Tautonia rosea: one gene and its partner. The protein of the gene in region 1 interacts with the protein of each later gene in a pairwise test. Links are inferred from orthologs where the notes say so. Each region holds a gene or a part of one and is shown on either strand. Other genes may lie near its edges.

The links.
Region 2: the proteins of def (region 1) and HG800_RS05940 interact in binary tests that used the Escherichia coli proteins (3 or more experiments, as listed by UniProt). The link is inferred for Tautonia rosea from one-to-one orthologs.

Annotation. Positions count from the first base shown.
Region 1 is NZ_JABBYO010000004.1:70,642-85,788, reverse strand. The notes cover bases 3,803-6,754. They hold def (peptide deformylase), read left to right. Parts: upstream 3,803-4,930; coding sequence 4,931-5,578; downstream 5,579-6,754. Other genes in these bases: fmt (methionyl-tRNA formyltransferase), read left to right, coding at 5,647-6,663; HG800_RS07980 (ABC transporter ATP-binding protein), read right to left, coding at 3,803-4,312. Outside these bases: HG800_RS07995 (DUF4340 domain-containing protein), read right to left, coding at 1-362; HG800_RS07990 (GldG family protein), read right to left, coding at 450-2,261; HG800_RS07985 (ABC transporter permease), read right to left, coding at 2,283-3,038; more of HG800_RS07980, read right to left, coding at 3,335-3,802; tRNA (N6-isopentenyl adenosine(37)-C2)-methylthiotransferase MiaB, read left to right, coding at 6,905-8,374; HG800_RS07960 (SMI1/KNR4 family protein), read left to right, coding at 8,371-9,126; HG800_RS07955 (ArnT family glycosyltransferase), read right to left, coding at 9,170-10,675; HG800_RS07950 (lysylphosphatidylglycerol synthase transmembrane domain-containing protein), read left to right, coding at 10,900-11,985; HG800_RS07945 (glycosyltransferase family 2 protein), read right to left, coding at 11,948-13,006; HG800_RS07940 (sugar phosphate isomerase/epimerase family protein), read right to left, coding at 12,969-13,886; HG800_RS07935 (ABC transporter ATP-binding protein), read left to right, coding at 14,051-14,983; HG800_RS07930 (hypothetical protein), read left to right, coding at 14,983-15,147. UniProt on the Escherichia coli protein: Removes the formyl group from the N-terminal Met of newly synthesized proteins. Requires at least a dipeptide for an efficient rate of reaction. N-terminal L-methionine is a prerequisite for activity but the enzyme has broad specificity at other positions.
Region 2 is NZ_JABBYO010000003.1:133,480-148,575, forward strand. Bases 6,090-8,990 are described here. They hold HG800_RS05940 (aspartate-semialdehyde dehydrogenase), read left to right. Parts: upstream 6,090-6,979; coding sequence 6,980-8,002; downstream 8,003-8,990. Other genes in these bases: purD (phosphoribosylamine--glycine ligase), read right to left, coding at 6,090-6,703; HG800_RS27930 (hypothetical protein), read left to right, coding at 8,027-8,155; HG800_RS05945 (hypothetical protein), read left to right, coding at 8,140-8,520; truA (tRNA pseudouridine(38-40) synthase TruA), read left to right, coding at 8,523-8,990. In the rest of the region: HG800_RS05900 (MFS transporter), read left to right, coding at 1-499; HG800_RS05905 (hypothetical protein), read left to right, coding at 521-760; cobA (uroporphyrinogen-III C-methyltransferase), read left to right, coding at 780-2,321; HG800_RS05915 (hypothetical protein), read right to left, coding at 2,347-3,402; HG800_RS05920 (hypothetical protein), read right to left, coding at 3,518-3,700; HG800_RS05925 (Hsp20/alpha crystallin family protein), read right to left, coding at 3,853-4,332; HG800_RS05930 (Hsp20/alpha crystallin family protein), read right to left, coding at 4,391-4,834; more of purD, read right to left, coding at 5,168-6,089; more of truA, read left to right, coding at 8,991-9,293; HG800_RS05955 (glycosyltransferase family 4 protein), read left to right, coding at 9,306-10,502; HG800_RS05960 (ArnT family glycosyltransferase), read right to left, coding at 10,431-12,311; HG800_RS05965 (hypothetical protein), read left to right, coding at 12,529-13,773; HG800_RS05970 (hypothetical protein), read right to left, coding at 13,803-14,261; HG800_RS05975 (3-keto-disaccharide hydrolase), read right to left, coding at 14,358-15,059.

The DNA of each region.
Region 1 (15,147 bases):
TCCAGCCCGAACCGCGCCGGGTCGCCTGCCAGGGTGCCCGCCTCAGGAGACGCCTGAAGCGACTTCAGGTTGTTCAGCAACCCCTCTGCCTGTCGGCGATCGGCGAGGGCGTTGATCGGCGAAACGATCTGCCAGGCATCGTCCCGTCGTTCCAGGGCGATCTGATCGCCCGTGCTCGGATCGTCAATTTCGATCCGGGTAATCTGCTCCGTCTCCACCTTGAGCAACTGCGGCAGGACCCGGCCTTGCATCGCCCTGCGTTCGTCGGCCGTCGGCACGCCTGCCGTCCTCGCCCACCAGAGCGCACCCAGGCCTCCGAAAAAAAGGACGAGGAGAACCACCGTTGCTCGCTTGCCCATCATCCCGCCACCTCGGCACCTGACGATTTTCGCCGGCAGTTTCCCATCCGACGCGGATTGGCCCGCCTCCCGATCAATCCGATCCGATCCTCACTCCCTTCGTGCCAGGTACGTGGCCATCCCCAGGCCCACCAGTACCGAAACGGCCAGCAAGGTCGGCAGCAAGACCAGCTTCGCCCTCAGGTTCGGCCCGGCCTTCAACACGCGGGCCACGTAGGTTCGAGGCGCGAGCCCGACCAGATCGGGTCGATCTTGCAACCCGCTGATCGCGTTGACGATCAGATCAAGATTCGCCACACCCACGGCCGCGACCGTCTGGTTGTCGGCTGCCGTTGGGCTGGAGATCAAGACAAGCCTCAACGTCAGTTCCGGCGAGCGCTCGGTCGGGCTCGGCCGATCAGTCACGGACGCCGCCACCACCACCGGCCCCGGTCGGTCCTCGTCCGCATCGCGCTGCGGGGGACCGGCCTCAGGCGTTGATTCGACGAACGACGTCCGCCCCGTCCGCAAGAGCGGCGTCACCAGAAACGCGGACACCGCGTCGGCTCCGGCCTTCACCTCGATCGGCGCCGCCTGAGGCATCAGAATCATCCGCCCCTCAATCGGCGCGACGATCGGCGGATTCTGCGCTCCCGGCTCGATCGGCACCAGGGGTAAATCCGCCCGCCCTCGGAAGGCCAAACCCGGATCAACCACCCGTCCCGGCCCGATCCCAACCCCCCACTCGTCCAGCCACGGTTCCAGACCACTGGGCGTCGCGTTGCCGACCATCACCAGAACGCGCCCGCCGGTGTCGGCAAATCCCCTCAACCGGGCGACCACGTCCGGCCCGATCGTCTCCTCGGGAGCGGCCACGACCACCACCGTCGCCCCTTCCGGCACCTGTCCGGCCGGGTTGAACGACACCGCCTTCATGCCGATGGATTCGAGCCTTGCCCGCAACTGCCCCAGCCCCGGGCGCCTCGGGTCCATCGCGTCGATCGACGGCTCACCGTGGCCGGTCGTGAAGGCAACGATCGGCTGTTCCCCCTGTTTCAAGCGGATCAGGGCCGTCGTCAGGGCCGCCTCTCCCAGAAACGAGGTCTCGGCCACGACGCTCGACCCCGGATCGTTCGGCACCTCGGCCGCGAACATGTCCGAATTGCGAACGATGATCCGTCTCGCCTCGTCCCCTTCGCCGTAGGTGACGAGCACGCCGCCCCCTTCGGTCAGGGCCAGGCCCGGGACCTGCTCGGCCAGCTCTCGGGCTCGCTCGGGGTCATCAAACGGGTTGAGCGTGTCGACCGTGATGCGGTCGGGCGCCTCGTTCTGATAAAGCCGCAAGAGCTGCCGGATGCGATCCACCTGCCCGAACACCCGCTCGCCCGACCCGAAAAAGAGGGTGAACGTCACCGGCTCGTCCAGGTCCTGGAGCTGGTTGATCGTCAACGATTCGAGCGAGTACGACCGATCAAGCGACAGGTCGATCGGCCTGCCGCCGTACGTGAACGCCAGCACGTTGCCCACGATCAGCACCCCGGCCAGCAACGCCCCGGTCATGCTCGCGTCGGTCACGCGGGCCATCCGCCGCAGGCTCGGGCTGGCGTGCCGATACTTCCGGTTCGACCACAAGGTCAGGAGCAACACGCCGAAGGCCATCGCAAACACCGCGATCGACTGCGGCACGCCGAAGCGCACCGCCACATACGCCCCCAGCAGAATCCCGAGCAGGCCGAACGTCGTGGCCGCGGCGATCAGGTCCCTGTAACGCGGCGGCGGCGCCTCGCCGGCACGTTCCGCCTCGGCCGCCTGGCCCAGCGGGGCCCCTCGCAGGAACCAGTAAAGCGCCATCGCCCCGACGACCACCAGGGCCACCACCACCGCCACTTCCCGCCCGAGCAGGTCGAAAACCCGATCACCCATGCCCATGTTCATCGCCTTCTGTTAGCTCTCCCTGCGGGCTTCAAGCACCTTCACCGCCAGGAACAACGCGAAGACGGTCACCGACAGGTGCAGCGCCACCACGCGCAGGTCGAGCCGCCCTGCGGCGAACTCCGAGAGCTGCACGTACACCGACAGGAACGACACCGCCTCGGCCCACTCCGGGACCACCTGATTGAGCACCGTGATCAACAGCATCGCCAGGAGGACCACGAACGTCCCAACCGCCGCTTCCACCTGGTTCCGCGTCGCGGCGCTGAAGGCCACGCCAATGCTCATGAACATCATCCCCATCGTCGTCAGTCCGACCGCCAGCGAGATCAACGGCTCCGGGTCCAGCTCATAGCCGCCCACTTGCTTGAGAAAGGGCAGGTAAATCGCAAACGGCACGAGCAAGGCCAGGTACATCACCACCCCGGCGATCCACTTGCCCAGCACCACCTCGGTTTCCGTCACCGGCACGGTCATCAGGCCCTCGATCGTGCCCGTCCGGCGTTCCTCGGCGATCAATCGCATCGTCAGGGCCGGCACCGCGATCAGGAGCGCCACCCAGAACATCCACGACCCCGCCACATAATAATTCATCGGGTTCAACTGCCCCGAGAACGACAGCACCGCCCTTGGCTCGCTCAAGAGCTCGACGAGCTGGAAGTAATCCAGCATCGCGATCACCTGAAACCCAAGTAACACAAAGTACGCCATCGGCCTCAGGAAATAGCTCGACAGCTCGCGTTTCACCAGTGCCGGGACGTGTCGCATAAGCCTTTTCAGCCGCCTTCAGGTTCGTTCGATCGTTCTGCGTTCTGGTGCTCGATTGGTCATCGAGCTCGCAACCAGGAGCTGGTTCCGTTGCGTTGCCTCCCTCTCCCCACGGGTGGGGAGAGGGCCGGGGTGAGGGGTCTTTGCCTCGCAGTCCGGGCTTCTCGATCCGACCGCAGCCCCTTACGCGGCCTGCGGCCACCCGCTCCCCCGCGAGCGGGGGCGAGGGTTGACGTCTACCCCCCGCTCCCCGCGTGCGGGGAGCGGGGTCCGTGTCCAGAACGCTGCCCGATCGCTCACGCCGCCTCCCCCTCATGATCGACGACCACCGCATCCCGGACCGCCCTCACGAACCGTTCTTCGAGCGTCGACCGCGACAGGTCCAACCGCCGCACCGCCCAACCGTTTTGGACGATCCGCCGGGCGATCAGTTCCCGGAGTTCCTCGATCCCCCCGTCATGCTTCGGCCGGATCTCAAAGGCACAAACCCCCGCATCCCCCTTGACCGCCTCCTCGACCGCGATCGGCCTCACCCCGGCAGCGCCCGGAGCCGTTTCCAATGCCCCTCGCACCGAATCCTTCGGCCCCCGCACTTCCACCTCGACCGACCGGCCCGACCGCAACCGCTCCAGCGGCTCATCCAGCGCAATCCGGCCCGAGGCAATAATAATGACCCGCCCGCAGACCATCTCCACCTCAGGCAAGATGTGCGTGCTCAACAAGATCGTGTGCCGTTTGCCCAGCTCCCGGATCAAGTCCCGAACTTCGCCAATCTGGATCGGGTCAAGCCCCGCTGTCGGCTCGTCGAGGATCAGGATGTCCGGGTCGCTCAGCAGGGCATCGGCCAATCCCACCCGCTGGCGATACCCCTTCGACAGGTTCCCGACCACCCGATGCGACACCGTACTCAGGCCGGTCATCTCAATCGCGTCGTCGATCGCCCCTCGACGCTTCGACCGCGGCACATCTTTGATTGAAGCCCGAAATCGGAGGAACTCCCGGACCCTCATCTCCGGGTACAACGGGACACTCTCCGGCAAGTACCCGATCTTCCGACGCACCTGAAGCGGCTCATCGAGCACGTCGTGACCGGCCAGCCGCGCCCGGCCGCTCGTGGGCATCAAGAACGTCGTCAACATCCTCATCGTTGTCGACTTCCCCGCCCCGTTCGGGCCAAGTAAGCCGACAATCTCCCCCCGGCCGATCGAGAAGCTCAGACCCTCGACCGCCCGCACCGAGCCGTACCGCTTCGACAGTTGCTCGACTTCGATCATGCGCCCGTTCGACTTCCGTCGCTCCCATCCCTGCCGCGCTTGCCGCTGATCCCCATTATTCCCCCTCCCTCGGCCCCCCTCAAGCACCCTCGCCCCGCGTTCCCGCTCAATCGCACTCACACCTTGCCAAACCTTTCTCGATCCCAAGTGACTACAACTGCCAATTTTCCCGATCATATCGTCGTCTGATCGTCACGCATTCCCATCCTCTTTCCCGCAAAGACAACCACCCATACAGTCAAGCTCCTGCCCGAGTCTCACCCTCCCGATTCCCCGCTCATGTGCCAAACGAACCCAAATTCTCGGCACCAATACACACCCAATACCTCGAACCCAACACCACCCATCGCTCGTACGAAACAAAGCCAAATTCCCCGCGCCAAACCAACCCAATCGGCTGCTTCGAAAAACGGAGCGAACCCATTTCTTGACGCAACCCCTTTACTCCCAACACCATCAAGAACTGGCAATCAGCGCACCGATCCCGAATTCAGGCCGAACCTCCCCTCGTTGAGACGCCGTGGCCACCGTACCGGTCTGGTGCGTATAATCGATCGATTCCTCCAGCCGTGCTCTGACCGCTGCCCACCTCGCCACGCCAAGCTCGGGAGTCCCGTCGTGCTTCGGATCGTGACCTTCCCCCATCCGGCCCTCCGCTACAAGAGTCAGCCGCTGCGCCGGATCGACGATGAATTCCGGGCCACCGTGCGCCGCATGTTCGACTTGATGTACGAGGCCAAGGGGATCGGACTGGCCGCCAATCAGGTCGCCTTGCCCCTGCGGTTCTTCATCCTCAACCTGACCGCCGACCCCGAGCAACCCGAGCAGGAACAGGTCTTCATCAACCCCGAGATCCTCAAGCGCGAGTCGGTTGTTGAGGAAGAAGAAGGCTGCCTCAGCCTCCCCACCCTTTACGGTAAGGTCCGTCGCTCAAAGAAGATCCGCGTTCGGGCCTTCGATCTGCACGGCCGTCAGATCGAGGCCGATGTCGACGGCTTGCTCTCTCGGGCCATCCAGCACGAGAACGACCACCTCGACGGCACCCTCATCACCGACCGCTTCGATGCCCCCGTCCGCGCTGCCACCGCAGCCAAACTCCGCGAGATCGAGGTCGCGTTCCGCAAGTCCCAGACGGACGGGGTCTTTGACGACGACACGGCGATCCAGGGCCGCCTCGCCGCGCTCGCCCAGCACGGCGGCATCCTGCCCGATGTCCTCTCCGACGCCGATCGCCAGCCCACCACCCCGACCCCCCAGAACGCCTGATCCATACCAAAGTCAAGTGACGTAACTTCTTCCTCAAAAGCGTGTTGCACCCTATTGGATTGCCCCTCATGCCCGCCCCCGCTGTCCGGATCGTGATGCTCGGCACGAAGGATTTCGCCCTGCCGACCTTTCAGGCCCTGCTCAAGACCGGGCACGAGGTCGTCGCCCTCATCACGCAGCCCGACCGCCCCCAGGGTCGCAAGCAGGAGTTGATCCCAAGCCGGATCAAGGAGGAGGCGATCCGCCAGGGCATCCGGGTCGAACAGCCGGAAGACGTCAACGCCGCCGAAGGGGTCGAGCTGGTCCGGTCGATGCGGCCCGACCTGCTCGTCACGGCCGCTTACGGGCAGATCCTCTCAGCCGAACTGCTCGGCGTGCCGCCGATGGGAGGGATCAACCTCCACGGCTCAATCCTCCCGAAGTACCGCGGCGCCGCCCCCGTCGCCCGAGCCATCCAGCACGGCGAAACGGAAACCGGCGTGACCGTCATCCGAATGTCTCCCCGCGTCGACGCCGGCGGCATGATCGCCGTCGCCCGCACCCCGATCGCCCGCGACGAAACCGCCGGAGAGCTGGAGGATCGACTCGCCCGCCTCGGCGCTCCCTTGATCGTCGAGGCAATCGACGCCCTCGCCGCCGGCACTGCCAAGGTCATTCCCCAGGAGAACACCCAGGCCACGAAGGCCCCGAAGCTGCGCAAGGAGGACGGGATCATCGACTGGTCCCGCCCCGCGCAGGAGATCCACAACCTCGTCCGGGCCATGCAACCCTGGCCGACCGCCTCGACCTTCTGGCACCCGTCCGATCCCGACAAGACGCCCGTCCGCCTGATCGTCCACCGCTCCAGCGTCGTCGAAGGGCTGGGGGAGCCCGGCCGGGCGATCGCGGCCGACGCCTCGGCATCGGGTCCGGGATTGGTGGTCGCCGCCGGCGAGGGGGCCGTCCGGCTCTGGTTCGTCCAGGTCCCGGGGAAGAAGCCCATGCCGGTCGATGCGTTTCTCCGAGGCCACTCGGTCCGCCCCGGCGACCACTTCGGACCGGAATCCTCGGAAGAACCGGTTGTCAGGAATCCAGGCATCTCGTAAAGTAATCTACCTACCTGTAAGGCCGATGAATGGCCTCACCCTTCAGGATGATCCCGCCTCAAGACGCGTTTCCCGCCCCTTTATTCCGGCCCGGACGGCTTCGAGGACCGCGGACCCACGTTTTCAAACCTCGTCACTCTTCGTTAGAATGGGAAAACTGCCGACGTTGATGACGATCGGTAGCCCTTTGGCCCTTCGCAACGCCGCCGGGTGGTCGTGCCCGTCGGACCGGAGCCTGACAATGTCGGACCCGGCGACTCCTCGGAAATCGCTCTATATCGAGACCGTTGGCTGCCAGATGAATGTGCTGGACAGCGAACTGATCGTTGCCCAGCTCCGCCGCGACGGCTACGAGCTGACCGACGACCTGCGCCAGGCCGATACGATCCTCTACAACACCTGCTCCGTCCGCCAGCACGCCGAGGACAAGGTCTATAGCGCCCTGGGCCGGATCAAGCACCTCAAGAACGCTCGGCCCGACCTCCAGATCGGCGTCATCGGCTGCATGGCCCAGAAGGACCAGAAGCAGATCCTCCAGCGCGCCCCTCACGTCGACCTTGTTGTCGGCCCCGGTCAGATCGGCCGCGTCTCCGAGTTGCTCCAGACGGCCCAGAACGAGCAGAAACCCCAGATGGCCATCAGCCTGGCCCGCAACGCCGGCAAGACGCTCGAAGTCCTCGACACCTTCCCCACCTACGACCCCGACCGCGCTCCCGAACCCACCCCCCAGGGAGCCACCCCGCATCAGGCCTTTGTCCGCATCCAGATGGGGTGCGACAAGTTCTGCACCTACTGCATCGTTCCCTCCGTCCGAGGCCCCGAACAGGGCCGACCGCCCGAGTTGATCGTCGAGGAAGCCCGACGCCTCGTCGATCAGGGGGTCAAGGAGATCACCCTGCTCGGCCAAACGGTCAACAGCTATAAATTCCGCCACGGCGACGGCCGGACCACCCGCCTGTCCGACCTGCTCGTCGCCCTCCACGACCTCGACGGCCTGCTCCGCCTGAAGTTCGTCACCAACTTCCCGCTCGACATGACCGACGACCTGCTTCAGGCGGTCCGGGATTTGCCGAGAGCCAGCCGCTACCTTCACGTCCCGGCTCAGAGTGGTTGCGACGAGGTCCTCAAGCGCATGAAGCGGCTTTACACCGTGGCCCAGTATGACGAGATGATGGCCCGTATCCGGGAAACGATCCCCGATTGCGCCGTCTCCAGCGACTTCATCGTCGGCTTCTGCGGCGAGACCGAGGAAAGTTTCCAGAAGACCGTCGCGCTGGTCGAACGCTCCCGGTTCAAGAACAGCTTCATCTTCAAGTACAGCCCTCGGGCCGGTACCAAGGCCGACGATCGCTTTGCCGACGACGTGCCCGAAGCGATCAAGAAGCGCCGGAACAACGAACTGCTCGCCATTCAGAACGCCATCAGTCTGGAAGACAATCGCCCCCTGATCGGCCAGACCGTCGAGGTCCTGGTCGAAGGCCCCAGCAGGGCCGCGAGCAAGCAGGGTGAACGTGATTCCAACAGCAGCGGCGTCACCCAGATGACCGGTCGGACCTCCTGCGACCGCATCGTCGTCTTCACCGGCAATCGTCGGCAGGCAGGTCATCTGCTGCCGGTGGTGGTCGAGAACGTCAGTGCGGTCACGCTCCTGGGTCGGGTCGTTACTTCGGAACGGCAATCGGTTCCGGTCACGGAGGCCGCCCTGTCATGAGCCCCATCACGGCAACACAAGACCGGTTGGAGGAGGCGGTCGGCACCTGGGCCCAGGCCTCGGGAGTGCCGTCCTCCTGGCTGCCGACTTCAAAAGCCCTGGCCGCGATCGGCGGCGGAGCCTCCGCCCTGCGTCCCCCCGTGCCCGAGGCCACGCTCAACGACTGGGAATACCGCCACGGCTTCGCCTTGCCTCGGGCGCTGCGTGCCTGGCTGCGGCTCTCCGACGGCTTCTATCCCGAGTCCGGTCCGGCGATTCACCCCATCGCCGCCATCGGCCCGATGGTCCCGTTCGCCCGAGTGCCTGGCCTGATCGTCCAGCCCGAGAGCTGGTTCGAACTGGGCAACCCGAACGAGGCCGAAACCATTTGCATGGACCTGGCCTATCGCTGGCTCCCCTGCGGCGATGCCCCCATCTTCGCCTCCGGAGACGACCTGACCGGCCTCCCACCCCGGATCATCGCCCCGAGCTTCGAGGCCTGGTTCGCCCGATTGCTCCGCGAAGGGGGCCGCGCGTACTGGCTCGACCCGGGCTTCGTCGGCCTCGGCGACCCCTGGGCCGAGCATCGCCGCCGCTCCCCCGCGCCTCCGCTGCCCGATCGGCTCCGTCGCCTCTTGCCCCGCGTGAACCTGCCCGTCGATTCCGGACTCGACGACTTCGCCCTCGCCAACACCCTCGGCATCTCCCGCTTCGACGCCGAAGCGTTGCTGCGCCACCTTCAGCACGATCTACTGGACGACCCCTCACACTGAGCAAACCATCGGCCGGTTCGCTAGGGCACGGTCCGCCCCGAGATCAGAACGCCGACCGGCTTCCCGAATCCGTCCGAACCCGCCGGTAGAGTTCCGCGTAATGGCCGAATGGATCAGACGGATCGCCGTAAGTCTCGACCAGTTCCAGCCCCTCAATTTCCGGCCGAATCTGCTCCAGTCCAACCGGTCCGAAGACCGCATACTCGAACGGCTCCAGCCGTACATTGAAGTAGAACGGATCGACGATCGCCTCGACCACGGGACGATCTCGCAGGAAGAACTCCAGCACATACGACCCGTCGGCGGCCACGAGGGCCCCGGGAGGCAGGTCGGCAACGATCCGGTCCACAAAGGGACCGACCCGGTAGTTGGGGTCGGTCCAGTGCTGGAGATGAGCCCCCAGCACCCGCAGCCCTGACCCTGGAACCATCGCCAGCACCAGCATTGCCGCCACGATCGCCTTCGCCCATCCTGTGCCAACCAAGGCCCCGAGCCTCGACGCCGCCCGGTCGAGCAACAAGCCGACCGGCACACTGAGCAGGGCGGCCGGATACCCGTAGTAATTTCGGATATGGTGACTCCCCATGAGCAGGACGAGCAACACCACCGCCGCCACCACATGAAACAGCACCCGTCGCGATTGCCCTTGATCTGCCTTCCGGGTCACCTCGGCCATCAGCCACAGCGTGCCGAGGCCGTACAGCCCCGCCTGAATGGGGCCGACGTGGTCGAAGGCATTCCAGGCCTGAAATGCCAGCACACCTGGCAATCCCACAATCGTCTCTCCCAGGCCCGGACCCGCGCGATCGAGCACATTCCCGCCGAACTGGATCCGGAACAGCTCCGGGTGCATCGCGATCATCGGCAGCCAGAGCCCGAAGACCGCCAGGGCCACGGCCGAGTAAACCGACGCCTCGCCGATCCTCCGTCGCCAGGGCCGACCGCCGACAAGCAAGGCCAGCCCGACCTGCGCCGTCGGCACCAGGCCGAGCGGGTGGCAGAGCATGCTCAGGCCCGCCATGACTCCGCCGAGTGCCACGTCTCGCCAGCGTCGGTCGTCTCGGGAAACCCACCAGACGGCCCCCAGCCCGAAGGCGATCGCCGCCATGTCGGGTCGGGCGGTCGTGGCGGGAAAGAGGAAGGCCCGCGAGAACAGGAAACTCGCCGCCGCCAGCAAGGCCGCTCGGCTCGACCCCGAGCAGCGCCGGGTCAGGTCGCAGACGATCGCGACCGCCACCAGGCCGGCGATCATCGACGCCAATCGGGCCGGGGCAAGGCCGTCTCCCAGAACCAGGTGAACGGCCGCCTCCAGGTAGAAGCCGAGCGGCGGCAGGGTGTAGAGAATCTCGTCGGCATGGTAGTAGATCGTCTCCGGGTCCCGAGACGGAATGTAAGGGATCTGGGGCAGGCCGCTCCGCAAGATCATCATGCCCGGAACGCCGTAGAAGCTCTCGTCCTGGCCGGCTCGGGTGCGGCCGAACAACGGAATCTGCCAGACCAGAACGACGGCCATCATCAGAACCAGAGAACGTCGATCGGACCAGGTCATGAACGATGTTCCTCGGGGGTCTTCGTCGGGGCCGCCTTGCCGTCAGAATTGCGGCAACGGCCCAAACGGCCGCGTCACCGATGCGACCATCCAGGTCCTTGGCCAGCATCAGACGTCGGCCGACCTGTCCAGGTCTGGTTGACACACTTGCCAGGCTTCACTACGTTTGCTCAAGCGTCGTTCGACGCCCGGTCGTCCCTTTCTTGCCGCCGACGAGAAGCCGTATGACGCCTCCCAAGCGCACCGTCCGTCTGATCATCGGCTACCTGGTCCGCCTCGCGGTCGGGTTGGGACTGCTCGGCCTGGCCATCTGGACCAATCGTGATCAGATCGCCGAAGTCCTGGATCAAAAGATCAACTACGGGCTGTTTGCCATCGGCTTCGTGCTCTATTTTAGCGGGGCCGTGCTGGCATTCCTGCGCTGGTATGTCCTTGTTCGTGCCCTCGGCTTGCCGTTCCGGGTACGCGACGCGTTGCGGCTGGGATTCATCGGGCTTCTGTTCAACATGGTCATTCCGGGAGCCGTTGGCGGAGACTTCGTCAAGGCGGCCTACCTGATGCGCGAGCAGTCGCGCAAGACGCAAGCGGCGGCCTCGGTGGCGATCGACCGCATGATTGGCCTGCTCGGGATGTTCCTGCTGGCGATGATCGTCGGGGCCTTCGCCTGGAACGGGGTCGAGGCCCCCGTGCGTCGTCTAATCGGGGCTGCGGTGTTCATGTCGGCCGCGGTCATCGGCGTGATGGCGGTGGCCTTTGCCCCCCCCTTGTATCGCCCCCTGGCCGAGCGCTTTGCCCACCGCCGGAAATTTGCGGCCGCGCTGCACGAACTGGCCGTCATGGGCTCATCCTACCGACGCCGGATGGACGTGGTGGTCGGAACGGTAGTGATGTCCTCTTTAACCCATGTTTTGAACATTTTTGCATTCATTTTCATCGGCCGGGCCCTCTTCCCCGAGGTGCCGGGGCTGGCGCAGCACTTCCTGATTGTTCCCCTGGTTTTGTTCAGCACGGCCATTCCGTTGCCGTTCGGCGCGCTGGGCGTCTCGGAACAGATCAGCGGAGTCTTGTTCAAGCTGGCCAACTACGACGGTGGTGCGGTCACGATGATGGCCTTCCGCGTCGCCCAGTTCCTTGGAGCCCTCATCGCTCTGTTTGTTTACCTGGCCAACGCGGGTCAAGTTCGGGAGCTGACCCAGTCTCAGAGGAGCGACGAGAACGAACCGGCGACGGCCGGCGAACCAGCCGCCGCGATCCCTCCCGGCTCGGGGCCCGTCACGAGGGCTCCGCAGGCAACCCCGGCGGATCACTGACCTTGGCTTCCTGAAGCACCTCGCCCAGCAGATACGTCGGCTTGCCCTGCGATTCGTAATAGGTCCGCATCACCATCTCGGCCACGACCCCTGTCACAATCAACTGGACCCCGGCCAGAAAGAAGGTGATCGCCACCTGGGGCAGGGGAGTCTCGACAAAGTCCTTCTTCGGAAAACCCATTGCCGGATAGCCATACTTGTAGAACAGCATGAACCCGAACGCCGCGACGCTTAGGGCCAACGCATACAGCCCGACCCGGCCGAAGAAGTGGATCGGCCGCTGGGCATAACTCTGATAGAACCGAATCAAGATCAGATCAAGCACGACGTTGAACGTCCGACCCAGTCCGTACTTGGTCCGACCGGCCTGCCGAGGCCGATGGTTGACGACCAGCTCAGCCACCTTCGCCCCTTGCCACGAGGCGAAGACAGGGATGAACCGGTGCATCTCGCCATAGAGCCGGACCCCCCGCAGGACCCTCCGGCGATAGGCCTTGAGCGTGCAGCCGAAGTCGTGCAAGGGGACCCGCGAGAGCCGCGCGACCAGGCGGTTGGCGATCTGAGACGGCACCCTTCGAGTCAGCCACTTGTCCTTGCGGTCGCGACGCCAGCCGGAGACGACGTCGAACCCCTCGTCCAGCTTCTCCAGGAGTCTCGGGATGTCGTTCGGGTCGTTCTGGCCGTCGCCGTCCATCGGCACGAGGACCTCGCCCCGGGCCAGGTCCATCGCGGCCGAGAGCGCGGCGGTTTGCCCGCAGTTGGTCCGCAGGAAGGCGATCCGGACGTGATCCGGGTCCGTTTCCTGGATCTCCCGAAGCTGGGACGCGGTGCCGTCGGTCGAGCCGTCATCGACGAAGATGACCTCGAAGCGCAAGGGAAGCTGCCCGAGCGCTCCGGTAATCTCCGCGTGGAGCGGCCGAACGTTCTCGACTTCGTCCTTCACGGGAATCAGGATCGACAGGTCGATCGGAGGGCCGTTCGGCTCAGCCCCCGAGGTACTGGATGAGGTGGCGGCGGGCAATGATCAACGACTCCTTACGCTTTTCGAGCGAGCCTTCGAAGGCGCGGTCCTCAATCTCGATGGCGACCGGACCTGTGTAGCCGACGTCGGAGAGGGCACCGAAGTATCGGCCCCAGTTCACGTCTCCCAGGCCGGGGATCTTGGGCGTATGCCAGAGGTTCGGATAGCCCATGATCCCGTGCTCATCGAGCTTCTCGCGGTCGATCCGAGCGTCCTTGGCGTGGACGTGGTGCAGTCGGTCCTTGAACTCATAGATCGGGGCGATGTAGTCGACCATCTGCCAGATGAAGTGCGACGGGTCGTAATTCAGGCCGAAGTTCGGGCTGGGAATGTCCTCGAACATCCGTCGCCAGATGCTCGGGGTGGTGGCCAGGTTCTTGCCCCCCGGCCACTCGTCTCGGGTGAAGATCATCGGGCAGTTCTCGATGCCGACCTTCACCCCGTTCTCCTCGGCCAGGGCGATCAAGGGCCGCCAGACGTCGAGGAACCGGGGCCAGTTCTCATCGACCGACAATCCGGGATCGCGGCCCACGAAGGTTGTGACCACGTTGACCCCGAGGGCGGCTGACGCCTCGATCACCCGTCTCAGGTGGGCGATCTCTCGCTCGGCCTGCTCGCGGTCGGGTTGCAGGACGTTCGGATAATATCCGAGCGACGAGAGCGAAACCCCCTTCGAGGAACAGAGGACGTGGATGCGCTGGATGTCGTCGGCATCGAGGCTTTCCACGTCAATGTGCGTGACCCCCGCATAGCGGCGCTCGGCCTTGCCGGGAGGCCAGCAGCAAGCTTCGATGCACGAGAACCCCTGTTCGTGGGCGAGGTCGAGCACCTGTTCGAGCGACAGGTCGGGCACGATGGCCGTATTGAAGCCAAGCTTCATCGCAAAAGGCTCCGGGGGATCGACGGCAAGGCCCTGGCATCCTGCCGTCCTGAAGATGCGGGAATCGAATGAAGGATGCTCGTCATCCTATGGACAGTCTCTGCCGGTGGCCATACCGTAGCGTCGAGGATCGAGATGAGGAAGCGATTCGGAGTACATCGGGGATGATTCACGTCAAGGACCTTCGGGTCGATTACGACACGGTCTGTGCGGTGCACGACCTGTCCTTGGAAGTCGGACCGGGAGAGGTCTGCGGCCTGATCGGCCCCAACGGCGCGGGCAAGACCACGACCATGCGGGCGATCCTCGGCCTGATCGAGCCGACCTACGGCGAGATCAACCTGGCCGGGGTCGACATGCGCGAGCGACCGCGAGACGCATGCCGCGTGGTCGCCTTCATGCCCGACTTTCCCCCCATGTACGACGACCTGAAGGTCTGGGAATTCCTCGACCTGTTCGCCTCCAGCTATGGCATTCCCCGGCACGACCGGAACGCGATGATCGACCGGTCGCTCGATCTGGTCAGCCTGCCCGAAAAGAAGAACGAGATGGTCGCGACCCTCTCCCGAGGCATGCGGCAGCGGGTGATGCTGGCGAAGACCTTGATCTCCGACCCGAAGGTCTTGCTGCTCGACGAGCCGGCCAGCGGGGTCGACCCTCGCGGGCGGATCGATCTCAAGAATGTGTTGAAGCGCCTGTCGAGCGAGGGGAAGACGGTCCTGATCTCCTCGCACATTCTGGCCGAGATGACCGAGTTCTGCACGTCGGTCGCCATCATGGAACGCGGCCGGATGGTCGTGAGCGGCACGGTCGACGAGGTGCGCAACCGGGTCATGGGCGGCGGCATGCTGGTGATTGAGGTGATCGGAGGCCATGCCGACGACCTCCGCCGGATTGCAGATGCTGACCCGGCCGCCTCGGGGGTCGAGCAGACTGGGGCGAACGTTTTTGAGGTACCGTACCAGGGAGACGCCGAGCAGGCGGCCGGATTGCTGGCCGCCCTGGTCGGGGGAGGGGTGCGGGTCGCGTCGTTCAGCCGTCGCAAGGAAGGGCTGGAAGAACTGTTCCTGAAGGTCGGCGCCAAGGAGCTTTCGTAATGGCCAGCCGGTTCGACATCATCTTCGACAACCCGATCCTGACGAAGCACGCCCGATCTCGATTGCGCCGAAACCGGGTGATCCCCTGGTCGATCGTGGTGGTGACGCTTTGTGCAATCGTCTGCTGGTCATACTATCAAATCAACCAACTCAGCGGAACGACA
Region 2 (15,096 bases), on another replicon or contig:
CAACGGGCGGATCGGCCTGGTTCAGGCGGCCTTTTTCGGAGGGATCGGCCTTGGCGGGCTTGTCTGTGCCGCATTGGTGAGTCGGAACCGAGAACGGACCGTTCTCTGGCTCCTCCCAATACTTGCGGCTCCCCTGCTCGCGGCCTGCCCCGTGGTCGCGGGCCCCTGGATGGTGGCGGCGTCTGGGACGCTTGGCCTCATTGTCGGGCTTGGCCTGCCGGTCTTCATCAGCTACGGACAGCAGCTTGTGCCAGAAGGGCCCCGGATCGCCAGCTCAATTACAATGGGCGTGACCTGGGGCCTCGGTGGAGCCTTCGTGGCCGGGATCATGGCCGTGAGTAACCATCTGGGCCGACCGGAACTGGCCTTCATCACCTTTGCCGCCTCCTCCTTGCTGGCGGGCCTGGCCTGTCTCCGGCTCCCCGAGCCGGGTAAACACCTGATCAAACCGCCTCCGGTCGTCCTCGACCCGGCTCGACCGGGGGAGGCCGTCGCCTGATCGACCGGAGCACGCGGCCCAATGAACCTCGCCGCCTTTGCTTTGTTGATCGTGATGGTGCTCGTCCTTCCAATTGTCTTGCTGGTGCAATTCATGATCGATTGGATCGGCGATCGGATCGAGGACCACTGGCCCAACCAAACCCGCGCAGCGTTGCTTCGCTTTTGGTTCCGATTGCTCGCGCCGCTGGTCCTCTCGGTCGTCTTGCTCATCCTGTTGATTGCCTTGATCCTCAACAGCCGAATCCTTCCCCACGCTTGACTCTCCCGCTGAAGACGCCATGAACACGCAGGTCGGGACCGTAACGCTGGTCGGCGCCGGCCCTGGAGATCCAGGGCTGTTAACCCGAGCCGGCGCTGAGGCGATCGCCCGGGCCGAGGTGCTTGTCTACGATCACCTGATCCAATCTCGATTGCTCGATCTTGCCCCACTTTCTGCCGATCGCGTCTTCGCCGGCAAGCAGCGGGGCCGATGCCCGGTCCCTCAGGACGAGATCAACGCCATGCTCGTCCGCTTTGCCCGCGAGGGGAAAGCGGTCGTGCGCCTCAAGGGGGGCGATCCCTACGTCTTCGGCCGAGGGGCCGAGGAGGCCGAATATCTCATCGCTCACGGCGTTCCCTTCCGGGTCATTCCGGGAGTCACTGCGGGGGTGGGCGCGACCTCTTACGCCGGGATTCCCGTCACGCACCGCGACGCGACCTCGGCCGTCGCCTTCATCACCGGCCACAACGAGCCCGGCGACCCGAGCGACCGCATCGACTGGCCCGCCCTCGCCCGGTTCCCCGGCACTCTCGTCTTCTACATGGGCTTCCGGCACCACGCAGCAATTTGTGCCACCCTCATCCGCCTCGGCGTGGCTCCCTCGACCCCCGCCGCGATCGTTTGCAATGGCTCCACCGCCTTGCAACGCACCGTCAGCGGGACGCTCGCCACTCTGGCCGACGTGGTTGCGGCGGCCGGTCCCGGCATCGGATCACCCGCCTTGCTCGTCGTCGGTCAGGTGGTGTCGCGTCGTGAGCCTTTGGCCTGGTTTGAGCGCCTCCCGCTCTTTGGTCGGTCGATCGTCGTCACTCGACCGATCGGCGAATCGGACCGCTCCGCATCCGATCTTGAAGCCCTTGGCGCCGAGGTCCTGATCGCCCCGACTGTCCAGATCCTTCCCATCGACGACCACGCGCCGATGGACGACGCCATCGACCGCCTGCCTTCCTTCGATTGGCTCGTCTTCACGTCCGGCAATGGCGTTCGCTACTTCCTCGACCGTCTCGAAAGCCGAGGACGCGACCTCCGCGCCCTCGGCCACCTGAAGCTCGCTGCCATCGGCCCCGCCACCGCCGAGGCTCTGGCTCGTTACCGACTCCGAGCCGACCTCGTCCCCGACTCATTCCGTTCCGAAGGCCTGGCTGAGGCGCTCGTCCCACGTGTCTCCGGCAAACGCGTCCTCCTGGCCCGCGCCGATCGGGGCCGCATGATCCTTCAGGAACAGCTCGCTCCCATCGCCCACGTTGAACAGATTCCCGTCTATCGCAACGCCGACGCCGACACCTTGCCCGCCGACGTGCTCGACTGCCTTGAACGCGGCTCGGTGGACTGGATCACCCTGACCAGCTCAGCCATCACCGCTCGTTTGCACACCTTGCTCCCGGAGTCGGCCCGAAGCCGGATCGCCTCAGGATTCATCCGCCTGGCCAGCATCAGCCCCGTCACGAGCGAGGCCGCCCGCCGCCTCGGCTGGCCCATCGCCGCCGAGGCCACCGAGCACACCTGGCCGGGTCTGCTCCGGTCCCTGATTGGTGTTGAGACAGGCCAGCAAAATCATTAAATCCCGAAGGTCGGATTGCACCGACTCAGGGCGTCTCGGGGGCAAGAAAAAGGTCGCCCGGAGTCGTTGTCCAGTTGGCCCCTTCTGCGTAGGGCGTCCCGCCGTCGTCCTGACCATCGGGGCCGACCGAGTAGAGGACGAATCCGGGGGCTGCTTCGGAAGCTCGATACACGAAGGGACCGCCGGTGAAAGGATCGGTCGGGAGCTTCTCGAAGAAATCCGGCACAAGCTGGTCCAGTCGGTCGGGCGGTGCGTTGTGGCGTGCTTCGAAGCCTCGAATCGCGAGATCAATCGCCAGCAGTCGAGCCATCGTTGAGGCTCGCAGCCAGGAATTCCGCCCCGCATCCAGAGCCGGGATGAGTAGCCCATCGAGTTTGCCTCGGACCCCTGGCACAAAGGTTCGGGCGAATTTCAAGCCCCGAGGGGCGGTTTCGAGGCCCCAGGCCGTTTCCAGGGCGATCGTCTTCTCGATGTCGGGCCGTTCGGCATCGAAGGCCATGACTTCTCGGGAAATCCTCCGGCATTGCTCCATGTCAAGATCGTCGCGGAGACTCCGAAGCCCTTCGACACCGGTCCGTTCGATGGCGACGCCCACAAGTGCGTGGAGCAGCAGGCCGTTCCGAGTCCCGTTTCGCGACAGTCCGAGGATCGCGAAGCAGCGCTCGGCTGCCTCGTCGATTCGTCCCTCCTCCTGCGCGACGATGGCATCGGCCAGCATGAGGCGTGCGAGCATCCGGAGTGTACCGAGTTCCCGCATTTCCGCGTCGGCTTGGGTGAAACTCAGTGGTACGCCACTCGGCAGTTCGAGCCCCTCGTCGGCGAGTTCCAGGGCATCCTGATTGGCGAGAACCCAGACCCGTAACTCAACCGGATCAGCCTCATCAATCGTGCCTTCGTTCGGCGGCGAACCTTCGATCATCAAGCCCGCCCGGACAAGCAAGTCAAACCCGTTCGGGTCCGGTATGGGTGGGGGGGAAGGGGGGCCTGACTGTTGGGCAAGGGCCAATACGATCGCACCAATGCTCACGATTCCGAGGGTTGCGAAGACCCATCGCATCCGGCGTTGTGGACGGCTGGACATCGAAGAACGCTCCACAAGAACGATGCCCATCGGGCCTGAAGTCTTGCGGGAACATTCGTCCGTCGGCGCGAGTTATTCAACGAGTGACATGGGGAAAGATCAGGGGCTTTCCCGACTAGCGCAGTTCTCGATACGTCTCGACCCCCTGCCAGATCACAAATGCGGCCCCCAGGATAAAGAGGATATCCAGGACGATGAATCGCCCGAAGATGCCCAGGGCCAGATCAAGTACGAAGAGGAGGGCCACCAGCCCCGCGACGATCATCGACGCGAAGCAGAGGATCTTCTCAGTCTCCATGACGGACGCGCTCCAGGCGGACGACGGACGGGAGGAGAGTCCTTTAGCTTGACTCTACCACATGCGACGGGGCCACAAGGGGCTTATCATGCCCGCGCCGGCCGAGCCGATCAAGCCAGCGACCCCGGCCGTTGCCGGGAAGATACGCGAAATCAGGAAGCTGGGCCATTCCCATCGAGCCCCTTGATCTCGATCCGACGCGGCTTGGCACGTTCGGCCTTCGGCAACGAAATCCGCAACACCCCATGTTTCAATTCGGCTGAAATCCGAGAGCGATCCACTTCATCACTCAGAATAAAGGTCCGCTGGTAGCAACCAAACGGAAATTCCTCCAGGAGCGCCGGGGCCGATTCGGGCACCGACCGCCGTGCTTCGGCTCGGAGTGTCAAGAGATTGTCTTCCAGATCAATCGCCACCGACTCCTCGACCGCTCCGGGCAGATCCGCCAGCAGAACCAGGCCGTCGGGCTCCTCGAAAATGTCGATCAGGGGGGTCTGCACGAAGGCCTGAGCAGATGTCGGTCTGGCCTCCGAGGGTTCTGACACCGAGGCCCGAGCGGGTGCTTCGGCGGGGACGCCTTCCCGCTGAGGACGGCCGATGGACACCGGAATCGGGCGCTGAGGGGTCGACATAAACAAGCCTCCGGAATCATCCAGGGAACCAGGATTCGACCGCATCGACGCCTCACGCTCAACCCAGGCTGGCGACGGCGATCTGTCGAGGACGGGCCTCGGCATCCTTGGGAAGAGTGACGGTGAGCACGCCGTGCGCGAATTGGGCCGAGGCTGCAGCGGAATCGACCCGCTCGGGCAACGTGACCGATCGGCCGAAGCGGCCGAAAGGTCGTTCCTGACGGCGGAAACAATCGTCCGAGGCCCCCTCGGGCCGCCGACGTTCTCCACGTAGCGTCAAGGTCTCTCCGGTGATCGTCAGGTCAATCTCCTGCGGATCGATCCCAGGAAGCTCGGCGGTGACGTAGTACAGGTCCCCCGCGTCATACAGATTGATGGCCGGAAACGGTCGCGCAAACCGCACCCCCAGCGACTCGAAATTGCCGAGAAGCCGTCCCACTTCCCTCCGGATCTCCCGAAACGGGTCCCAGGGGCCCGAGCCTTGCCACGGTAAACCATTCATATACGACTCTCCCGCCTCGTGATCGGAATACGATTGAACGATCACTGATGGGAATGGATCGGTGCATTTCTCGTGCCGCATACTCGTAAGCGGGCAAGGTGCACGGTGTGTTTGAGTCGCAATGCCTTGTTTTGAAAGAGGTTGTGGAAACGTATCGCGTTTGCTGGTCCTCGTGGGCTCACGAGGACTCTGCACTCGATCCTGCAAGAATGGCAGGTCTTCCAGGAAGAGTACGCCCCGAGGCGCTGAAGGTGCCAGATCGGCAGCCTGGTGGTGTCGACCGGGGGCTTCCTCCCGAACATCAACAGGACGAAGAAGTGTTGCTGACGGATGTCATGTGTGATCGGTGGTCCCGTCGGTTGTCGGCGCGGGTTCGACCTTCAAGGCCCGATCGGCGATGTCATGACGATACCAACCGCCCGTGAATCGGATGGCGGCCGCGGCCTTGTAGGCGCGTTCGCGAGCCTCGGCGATGCTGTCCCCGATCGCCGTGACGTTCAAGACCCGGCCACCGTCGGTCACGGTCCGAGGCCCTTGCGGCTCGTTCCGCAGGGTCGTTCCGGCGTGGAAGACCTTCACGCCTTCGACCCGATCGGCCTCGTCCAGACCGTTGATCGGCCGGCCGCGGTCGTAGTTGCCCGGATAGCCTTCGGAGGCCATGACCACGGTGATCGCCGGCCTCGGGTCCCAGTCCAGCTCGACGGTGTCGAGCCGCTCATCAACAACCGCGTCGAGCGCATCGAGCAGGTCGGAACGCAGTCGCATGAGAACTGCCTGAATCTCCGGGTCGCCGAAGCGGACGTTGAATTCCAGAACCTTCGGCCCTTGCTGCGTGAGCATCAGGCCCGCGTACAGGACCCCCCGGAACGCTTTGCGTGATCGTTTCATGGCATGAACGATCGGCACGAGAATCTCGCGCTCGACTTCGACCATTAGTTCCGGCGTGACGATCGGGGCAGGGGAGTAGGCCCCCATGCCTCCCGTGTTCGGCCCTTCGTCGCCGTCGAACGCCCGCTTGTGGTCCTGGCTCGATTCGAGCGGAATGATCGTTCGGCCGTCGGTCAGGGCCAGCACACTCGCCTCAACCCCGTCGAGCCGTTCCTCAATCAGGACCCGATCCCCGGCCCTCCCGTATGCCTGGCGGACCATGATCTCGTCGATCGCCTCGAGCGCCTCTCCCAGGTTCCGGCAAACGTACACTCCTTTGCCCGCCGCCAGACCGTCGGCCTTCACGACCAGCCCGATCGGCCGGGTCAGAACGTATCGCCGGGCCTCCTCGATCGTCTTGAACCCCCGACGCTTGCCCCGTTCATCAAACTCGACCTCGGCCGACCCTGGAAGAATCACCTGGCGAGGGTCGAGAATCGCCTCGATCGCCTCGATCGCCTCGGCCGCGGTTCGGCAATGCTGCGTCCCTCGAACCGGAGACTTCCCCTTCGGCCGTAGCGTCAGGGCCACTTCCCGCGAGAGCACGTACTGCTCGGCATCCGGAGCCGATCGGAAGACGCGAAACTCGGCCGTCGGAATCCCGGCCTGCCGCATCAGTTCCTTGGCGAAGATCTTGCTCCCTTCCAGCTCCGCCGCGTCCTTGCGAGGGCCGAAAATTCGCAACCCCTCGCGCTGGAAGGCATCGACCAGACCGTTGACCAGGGGCTCCTCGGGACCAACCACTGTCAGGCCGATGTCTCGACTCTTGGCGAACCGGATCAGCTCTCGGGTGTCCTTGGGATCGATCGCCACGTTCTCAGCGTCGCGAGCGGTGCCGGCGTTCCCCGGAGCGCAATAGACGGTGTTCACACGGGGGGATTGGCCGAGCTTCCAGCAAAGGGCGTGCTCACGACCACCCTTGCCAATGACCAGAACGTTCACGGATCGACTCCCTGCGACTCTCCGGATCGGCCCGGCGAGGAGCCGGCTCATCCTGTTTTCGTGGCTTGAAGCAGATCATTCTACTCAGCGACGATCAACTTCGCGCCGCCATCTTTTTTTCAACCGGTTGACGAGCCCAGTCGTCCCTCCACTTCGTGAGCGTTGGAGACGTGGTTTCGCATCCGTCGATCCGCTAGAATTCATCATCCTGATAATGCGCCCGGCCGTTGGGCCGATTAGCGCTCGAACGTGTTTGCCAGAGAGGAGCGATTTGCCGTGAAGCGCGTTGCTGTGGTCGGGGCCACCGGGGCCGTCGGAGAACGGATGATTCGGTTGCTGGAGGAACGCGCGTTTCCGGTCCAATCGCTCACCTGCCTCGCCTCCGAACGCTCGGCCGGGGCCAACCGAACAGCTCGGTTCGAAGGGCAAGAGATCCCCGTCGAGCCGATCCGCGAGGAGGCGTTCCGCAGCATCGACATCGTCCTGTCGAGCGTCCCTGGCTCCGTCTCCCGCCAGTGGAGCCCCATCGCCGCCTCGGCCGGAGCGGTCGTCATCGACAACTCCAGCGCCTTTCGCATGGACCCCGACGTTCCCCTCGTCGTCCCCGAGGTCAACGCCCACGACATCCCGAAACACAAAGGGATCATCGCCAACCCCAACTGCTCGACCATCCAGATGGTCGTCGCCCTCAAGCCGCTGCACGACGCCGCGACCATCCGCCGCGTCGTCGTCAGCACCTATCAATCCGTCTCCGGGGCCGGCCAGAGCGGCCTGGTCGAGCTCGAAGAACAGCTCGAAGCCCTCGTCCACAAACGCGACTGGCCCGAGCCGTCGAAGTTCGCCCACCCGATCGCCGGCAACTGCCTGCCCCACATCGACGTCTTCCTCCCCGACGGCTACACCAAGGAGGAGCGGAAGATGATCGACGAGACGCGCAAGATTATGGGAGACGAATCCATCGAGGTCGTTCCCACCTGCGTCCGCGTTCCCGTGCCGTACTCGCACAGCGAGTCGATCCTCGTCGAGTTCGATCGCCCGCTCTCTCCCGACGACGCCCGAGCCCTCTGGGCCAAGGCCCCCGGGATCACCGTGCTCGACAACCCCGAGCACAACCAGTACCCCCTCGCCGCCGACGCTGAAGGCCACGACGACGTTTTCGTGGGACGCATCCGGCAAGATCCCTCCCGCGCCAACGCCCTCTTGTTCTGGTGCGTCAGCGACAACCTCCGCAAAGGCGCGGCTACCAACGCGGTGCAGATTGCCGAGGAACTGGTGAAGCTCTCCCCCGTCAATTCCTAACCGCCTTTCGGACGGACGATCGGCATGACCTCCCACCCGCTTGACCTCGACGCGGCCCGCTGTCGCCTCGTGCTCAACGACCTGAGCGGGGAGGAGGTGCTTGCCGTCGCCGAGCATGCCCTTAATCAAGGGCGCTGGTGCGACGAATTCTGAGTCCTCGTTGGCCAAAAGACCCCTTGATCTGGGAGGTTCGTCCCATCTTCGAACGCGGTCTCAGGACGCTTGGTCTGGAACGTCCCAGCCTCGAACAGGCTCTCATTAGCGTCGGTTGCTGGCGGTCGATGCAGATCCTCGATGGGACAACCTCTCCCGCCCTTGCCGCCTGGAGTCTTCGCCAGATCGCCGGTAAGCACTGGTCCCATTGCGATCCGCTCCTTCCGTTCGTCTCGCTCGACGAGGATTGCCAGTCGGCCGAGGGGGAGCACTGGCGCACGGTGCAGGCGCGGTCTGATCGAGCCATCGTCGAGGAGGCCCAACGATTCCTGCTCGACCATTTGAACGCCTTCCCCCAACCGTGACGATGCGGAACATCAAGCTCACCCTCTGCTACGACGGTGCCGGTTACCACGGCTGGCAACGCCAGCCGGGACGTCCGACGATTCAGGGCGAACTCGAATCAGCCATCGAGCAGATTCTCGGCGATCGGCCGACGACCCTGGCCAGCGGCCGAACCGATGCCGGGGTCCACGCGATCGGCCAGGTGGCGACGTTCGAATCCGAGACGACCTTGCCCCCCGACGTGCTCGTTCGGGCCATCAATGCCAAGCTCCCGCGATCGATCCGGGTTCTTCATGCCGAGGATGTCCCGCTCGACTTCCACGCCACCCTCAGCGCAACAAGCAAACGCTATCGTTACGTGATCGACAATTCCCGGATCCCCGACCCCTTCCAGCGTCACTCTTGCTGGCACGTCGGCTACCCGCTCGACGAGCAGCGCATGCACCGCGCCGGCCAGGGCCTGAAGGGGACCCATGACTACCGTAGCTTCGAAACCGAGTGGCCGAACCGCCAGACCAGCATCCGCACCATCTTCGACATCGCCGTCTCGCGTCACGAACACCTCGTGCATGTCGAGGTCGAGGCCGACGGCTTCCTGTACAATATGGTCCGGGCGATCACCGGCACGCTCGTCCTTGTTGGGAGTGGTCGACGCCCCGAAACCTTCGCCGCCGAGGCCCTCGCCGCCCAGGCTCGCCGCGAGGCCGGACCGACCGCTCCCCCTCAAGGTCTGTTCTTGCTCTACGTACGGTACGACGGCGTACTCCCCTCTACGACCCAGGAGAGGCCCTGACGCCTCGGCTTCATGCACATTGTTCATGTCATCACGCGATTGATTCTCGGAGGCGCTCAGGAGAATACCCTCTTGACTGTCGAAGGATTGCACCACCGCTACGGCGATGACGTGACCCTCATCACCGGCCCCGCCGAAGGCCCCGAGGGAGATCTGTTCGACCGCGCCGAGCGTCAGGGTCTCCAGGTCGAGCTGATGCCTGAACTCGTCCGAGCCATCCGCCCGGGAACCGACTGGAAGGCATACCAAAAGCTCCGCCAGGCCATTCGACGGCTCAATCCCGAGGTCGTCCACACCCATAGCTCAAAGGCCGGAATCGTGGGCCGCGCCGCCGCCTGGGACGAGAAGGTACCACTCGTTGTTCACACAATTCACGGTCTCCCCTTCGGCCCGTCCGAGAAACCCTGGCGCAATCGACTCTACATCGGCCTCGAACGCTGGGCGGCAAAGCGGTGCCATGCCATTGTCAGCGTCTGTGACGCCATGACCGAACAGGCCCTCGCCGCTGGAGTCGGAATGCCCGAGCAGTTCCAGACCGTCTACAGCGGCATGGAGGTCGAGCCCTTCCTCAACCCGCCCAGGCCCCGCGACGAGATCCGCCGCGAGCTTGGCCTCGCTGATCACGACGTCGCCTTTGCCACCGTCGCCCGATTGTTCGAGCGCAAGGGGCACGAGGACATTTTGGAAATCGCCCCCCGCGTCCTTCGCCAGAACCCGAACGTCCGATTCGTCTGGATCGGCAGTGGCATCCTCCGCGATCGGCTCGAAGCCGAGGCCGATCGGCTCGGCATCCGCCACGCCATCCATTTCACCGGCCTTGTGCCGCCGGATCGCATTCCGGAGTTGCTTAACGCCTGCGACGCCGTTCTGCACCCGAGCTACCGGGAAGGCTTGGCCAGAGTCTTGCCTCAGGGGTTGATTGTGGGCCGCCCGGCGATCAGCTATGACGTGGACGGGGCACGGGAGGTCGTGCTCCCGGAGACGGGTATCCTCGTGCCGTTCCTCGATCGCGATCGGCTTGCCTCGGCCATTCTCGAACTGGCCGAAAACGCCGACCGGCGAGCAGCCCTCGGAGCCGAAGGCCGTCGCCGGTTTGCCGATCAATTTCGCAAGGAAACGATGGTCGATCAGCTCCGATCACTTTATACGGAGCGACTCCAGGGTCTCTCGTCCCCGGGCGACGGTCGGCACCGGGCCTCCGTCGGGTGAGGTGGTCCCCGGCTTCGGCCGGATGACGACGAGCGTCAATTCCTCGTTCCGGAATCGCTCGACGTTGAACCCCTCCACCTTGCCCCGTTCTTCGACTTGCAGACGAGGGTGATTCCGGAGCATTTCCAGTTCCAGGGGCATCAGGGCAGAGACGAGCGCCCCGGTGCGTCGGGCGTAATTGTCCGCATCAACCCGGCCGAGGAGTTCGGGAATCGGATAGCCGATCGAGTAAATGATCCCCGGCGGCTTGAACGACGCCAGGACTGGCACCGCCCCCTCGGTTCGCTCGATCCGATCGAGAGCCTTCGCCACCTTCTGCGGCAGGCGGTAGGGCTCGACCGAGGGCAGGAACCAGGCCCCGACGATCAGCATCACCACCGCCCACGACCCGACCAGGCTCGCCGCGGCCCGTTCCGTCGCACCGTTGCGCAGACGATCCACCGCGTACAGAGTACCCAAACCGATCACCACCGCCGCGGCCAGGCAAGGCCAACGCAACTGTCCCGGCAAGGCCACCGCCCCGGCCAAACCACCGACGCTCAACGCAATGCCGACCCCGGCGAGCAACCCGAGCGAGGTGCTGCCGAGCGTCCATCGCCGCAGGTTCAGCTCCGATCGCGACAGGGCGACGATCAGCCAACCCACCGCCAGGGCACAGGCCGGATACGCTGGCAAATAGTAGTGGATGATCTTCGTCCGCATGATTTCAAGCAACAGCAGCGGCCCGATGATCCACCCCAGCACAAACGCCGCCTCGGGCATCTGCCGCCGCTGTCGCCAGAGACCCACCAGGCTCGCCGGCAACAACGCCGACCACGGATAGAGCAAGGGCAAGGTCAAGGCGACGTAATAACCCGGGAAGCCTCCGTGCGTCTCGATCGCCTCGGTCGCCCGCTTCACCACGTGGTAGCCCCAGGCCACGCTGAAGAACGACCCCTCACTCAGGATGCCGATGGCGACATACCAAGGGGCCGCAATCGCCAGGAACAACAGGAACCCCCAGTTCCTCACGAACCATCGACCTGTAACCCGAAGCGTCAGCGCGATCATCGTGGCAGGCACCGCCACCAGGCCGGCCAGGCCTCCTCTCGCCATTGCCTCTCGGAAGCGAAGGCCCTCATCCAGTCCCGTCGCATCGGGCCAAAGCGGTCCGAGCAAGCGACGATACCCGGCCGTCGGACCTCCCCACCACCAGGTCATGATGGCGGCCGAGATCAGCATCACCGGACCCGCCGGTCCCTTGGTCAGGACTGAAAGCGCAAGACAGGCCCAGAACGACGCCGTCAACCATCGGCTCGCCCGCTGTCCGAGTTCCCAGACGGACCACTGAGCACCAATCAACCAGAGCAATAACGTCGCATCCGTCGTCGCGAGCTTTGACTCCGCGACCATGATGGGCGCCGTCGCCAGGGCCAGGGCGGCCCATCTCCCTTGTGCCGGCCCGAACAGCCGGCGACCAAACCCCCAGATCAAGAGACAACTGGCCGTCCCCGCCAGCGACGAGGCAAGCCGAGCGCCGAACGGATTGTCTCCTCCGATCGCCGTTCCGCCGAGCATCAGCCAGTAAATCAGGACTGGCTTGTGATACCGCGGTTCGGCGTTGAACGTGGGTTGGATCAGGTCGCCACTCTGACGCATCTCTCGCGTACAGCCGGCATAGCGCGGTTCGTCGCGGTCCCAGAGGCTCGCCCGGCCATTGCCGGCGAGGTTCAGGGTCAACGCCAGGAGACCAATGAGGACAGCCTCTCGCCAGGGTGGTCGACAACGACCTTCGTGGGGGGCTTCGGCAAGCGTTGCGGGAGCGTCCAACGGTTCCCTCCCTGGGGGTCAATTGCGATCCTGGGCAGCACTCGCATCCGTGCTCGGGGTGGACTACCCCGGCCACCCAATCCCGAGGCGATTCTGGCTCAATTCCAGACGCTTCGGGCTCGTCGCGAGGTTTCTATAATCGATCGGCTCGTTCCTGTTGAGCCCGATTTTCTTCGAAGTCTTTCGACCGGCCCCGCGGCCGGGGAGCCCCCTTGCCATGTCCCAGGCCGAAACCGAGGCCCAGGCACTGCTTCGATCCGGTGCCCTTTACCCCGAGCGTGTGGGGCTGCAGCCGATCGATGGACTTCTGATCTTCTTCGGCGTTAAACACGGCGCTCTTTCACTCTATTTCGGAAACGACCCAAGTTACCACTTCGACCTCGAAGGCCGCTGGCACCGCTGCTACGTCCATCCCAGTCATCATCTTCGACGGCTCGATGGCTCAACCCAGGCGATCGATCGACCTCGGGTGAACCAGCAGATGCTCCTCGACCGTCGGACCCTGGACGATGCCGAGGCCGCGGCGCTCGATGAGTCCATCCGTCAGATGGCTCTCAACCTGATGTCCCGGCTCGATTCGGGAGCCTTGACCCTCATCCCTCCTCCCGCTCCCGCTCGACCCGTCGAACCCGATCAGCTCCGGGCTTTCCTCTCCCGGATCGCCTCCTGGGACACCGATCGCTGGGCCGAGCACCGCCGATTGTATGCCAGCACGTACGGCCCGCTTCCGATTCTTCCCCCCGACAGCCAGGATGCCCTGGTCCTCCAGGCGACCGTCCCTTCTGTCTTGGGAAATGCGGTCGAACTCCAATCTCCCGAGGCGTTCACCGCCCATTGCCGAAATGTTGCCGAGCTTCTCGGACAGGGACTCCTCGCGTACCGAAACCTCTTTCTGGCCGGTCCCGACGTCCTGAACCACCCGCCCGAGGTGGTGGAATCGTATCTCCGGATCGTGACCAATGCCTTCCCCCTCGCCGAATCCCCCGCCCCTCCGAGACGCTCGGATCTTCCGGTCGATCGCCCCCATCGCGATGGCATTCACGCGACGCTCGGCAGGTGCGCCGGCCCCTTGCCCGACGCCTCCGCCTGGACCCGATACCAGACGCTCGGCCTGCGGCGCGTGACCTTTGGCCTTGCCTTTGGCGCCGTCTCGGACCCGTCGCTGCCGGTTTCCCCTCGTGACGAACTGGGTCGATTGGTCGGGGACGCTCGGGCCGCTGGCCTTGCGGTGAGCCTGGTGATCTGGTCCGGACCGTTGCCACCCTCGGCCGAGGCCGAGGAGCGTGACCGCACCGTTGCCCTGATCGAATCCCTGCCCCTCGGCAAGGGCGACCACCTCTACACGGTCGAGGAGGACGAGACGGCGGGTCCGGCGACCGCCCTCCGAACGGCTCTGGGTCCGCTCCGGAAGTCGCTTGGTGTGAAAGTCTTACCCTACAGTCTTCGCAAACAAGGACTTTGAGCGTCTTTGATCACTCTCCCGCCGATCCATCAGTCCGTCCCCGCTCCCGCCGGGATCGGCTCCTCCTCAGGAGTCTCGACCGGATCGCTTGGCGCGGGAAGGTCGGCCTCGGCCTTGAGCCGTTGCTGCGTGGGATCGGGCATCCCCTCGGGCCAGATGTAGAAGCCTCCTCGGTGAATTGGGGCGATCTCCCAGGTCCCCCAGATTCCCTTTCCTTCGTTGAAGCCCGAATAGAAGACATCGTGGCGGCCGACGTATTTCTTGACCCAGCGGCAGGAGCCGTCTTCCAGGTCGTAACGTCCCCGAACCAGGAACAGGCCGACCCGGTCGCGTCCTTCTCCCGAGAGAACTCCCTGACGAAACGTTAAATGCAGTTCCATCCCGTGACGACCGGGCAGTTCCTTTTGCAGGAAGAAGCCGACCCAGGGACCAGACGGAAACCGGGGATCGGCTTCATTGGCGGGGATGGGGGTGTCCGACTCGCTCATAAGTCGCCGAACTCCAATCGTCGATTCAAGAAAGGTTCGGTGAGAGTCCGCGTCGAACCAGACAGCCGAAGGAAGGTCGTTCCCCCTCCGTGGCGATCAGTCGTTGAGTTCCTTGATCCGGACATTGCGATACCAGGCCCGTGCGCCGTGGTCCTGAAACGCGATGTGCCCGACGCGAGGGTGATCCTTGATCGCCGTCAGAAACTTGTGCCGAGAGCCATCCGGGCGCCGGCCGGGCTCGGTCCATTCTTCGGTATTGAGGCTCGCGGTTTTGGTGCCGTTGACTGAGACTTCGACGACCGGGCCTTCGCAGCGGATCTCAACCTCATTCCATGCTCCGGCCGGTTTCGCCACGTTCGAGGCTGCGGGAACCAGGTCGTAAATCGCCCCGAAGCTGTGAATGCCGGTCCCTCCCTGGCCGACCTGGCACTCGAAGCCTGTCCTCGGGTTCCGGGACGGGGGGCCATGATGCCTGATCGGATCGACCAAACGCACAAACACGCCCGAGTTGGTCGTTTCGGTGTCTTGCTTCACCTCGCATCGAAGGATGAAATCCTCGAACTCGTCCTCGAAATACACAAAAGCCCCGCCATTGCGATACACCTGGAGCGATCCCTCGTCGATGGGGCCGTCGTACGGCTCACCATTGCCGTTTCGCCAGCCTTCACTTGAGTGTCCGTCGAACAGCACGCGCCAGCCATCCTCGATCGACGGAGGGGTTGCGGTGGTCGCGTCGATCCCCGTCAAACTCAGGCTCACGCCGACGGCCAGAACGGCCGGAAAGGGCAGACGTGTCATGATGCCGGGCTCCTTCGGTGCGGTTCGGAGGCGATTG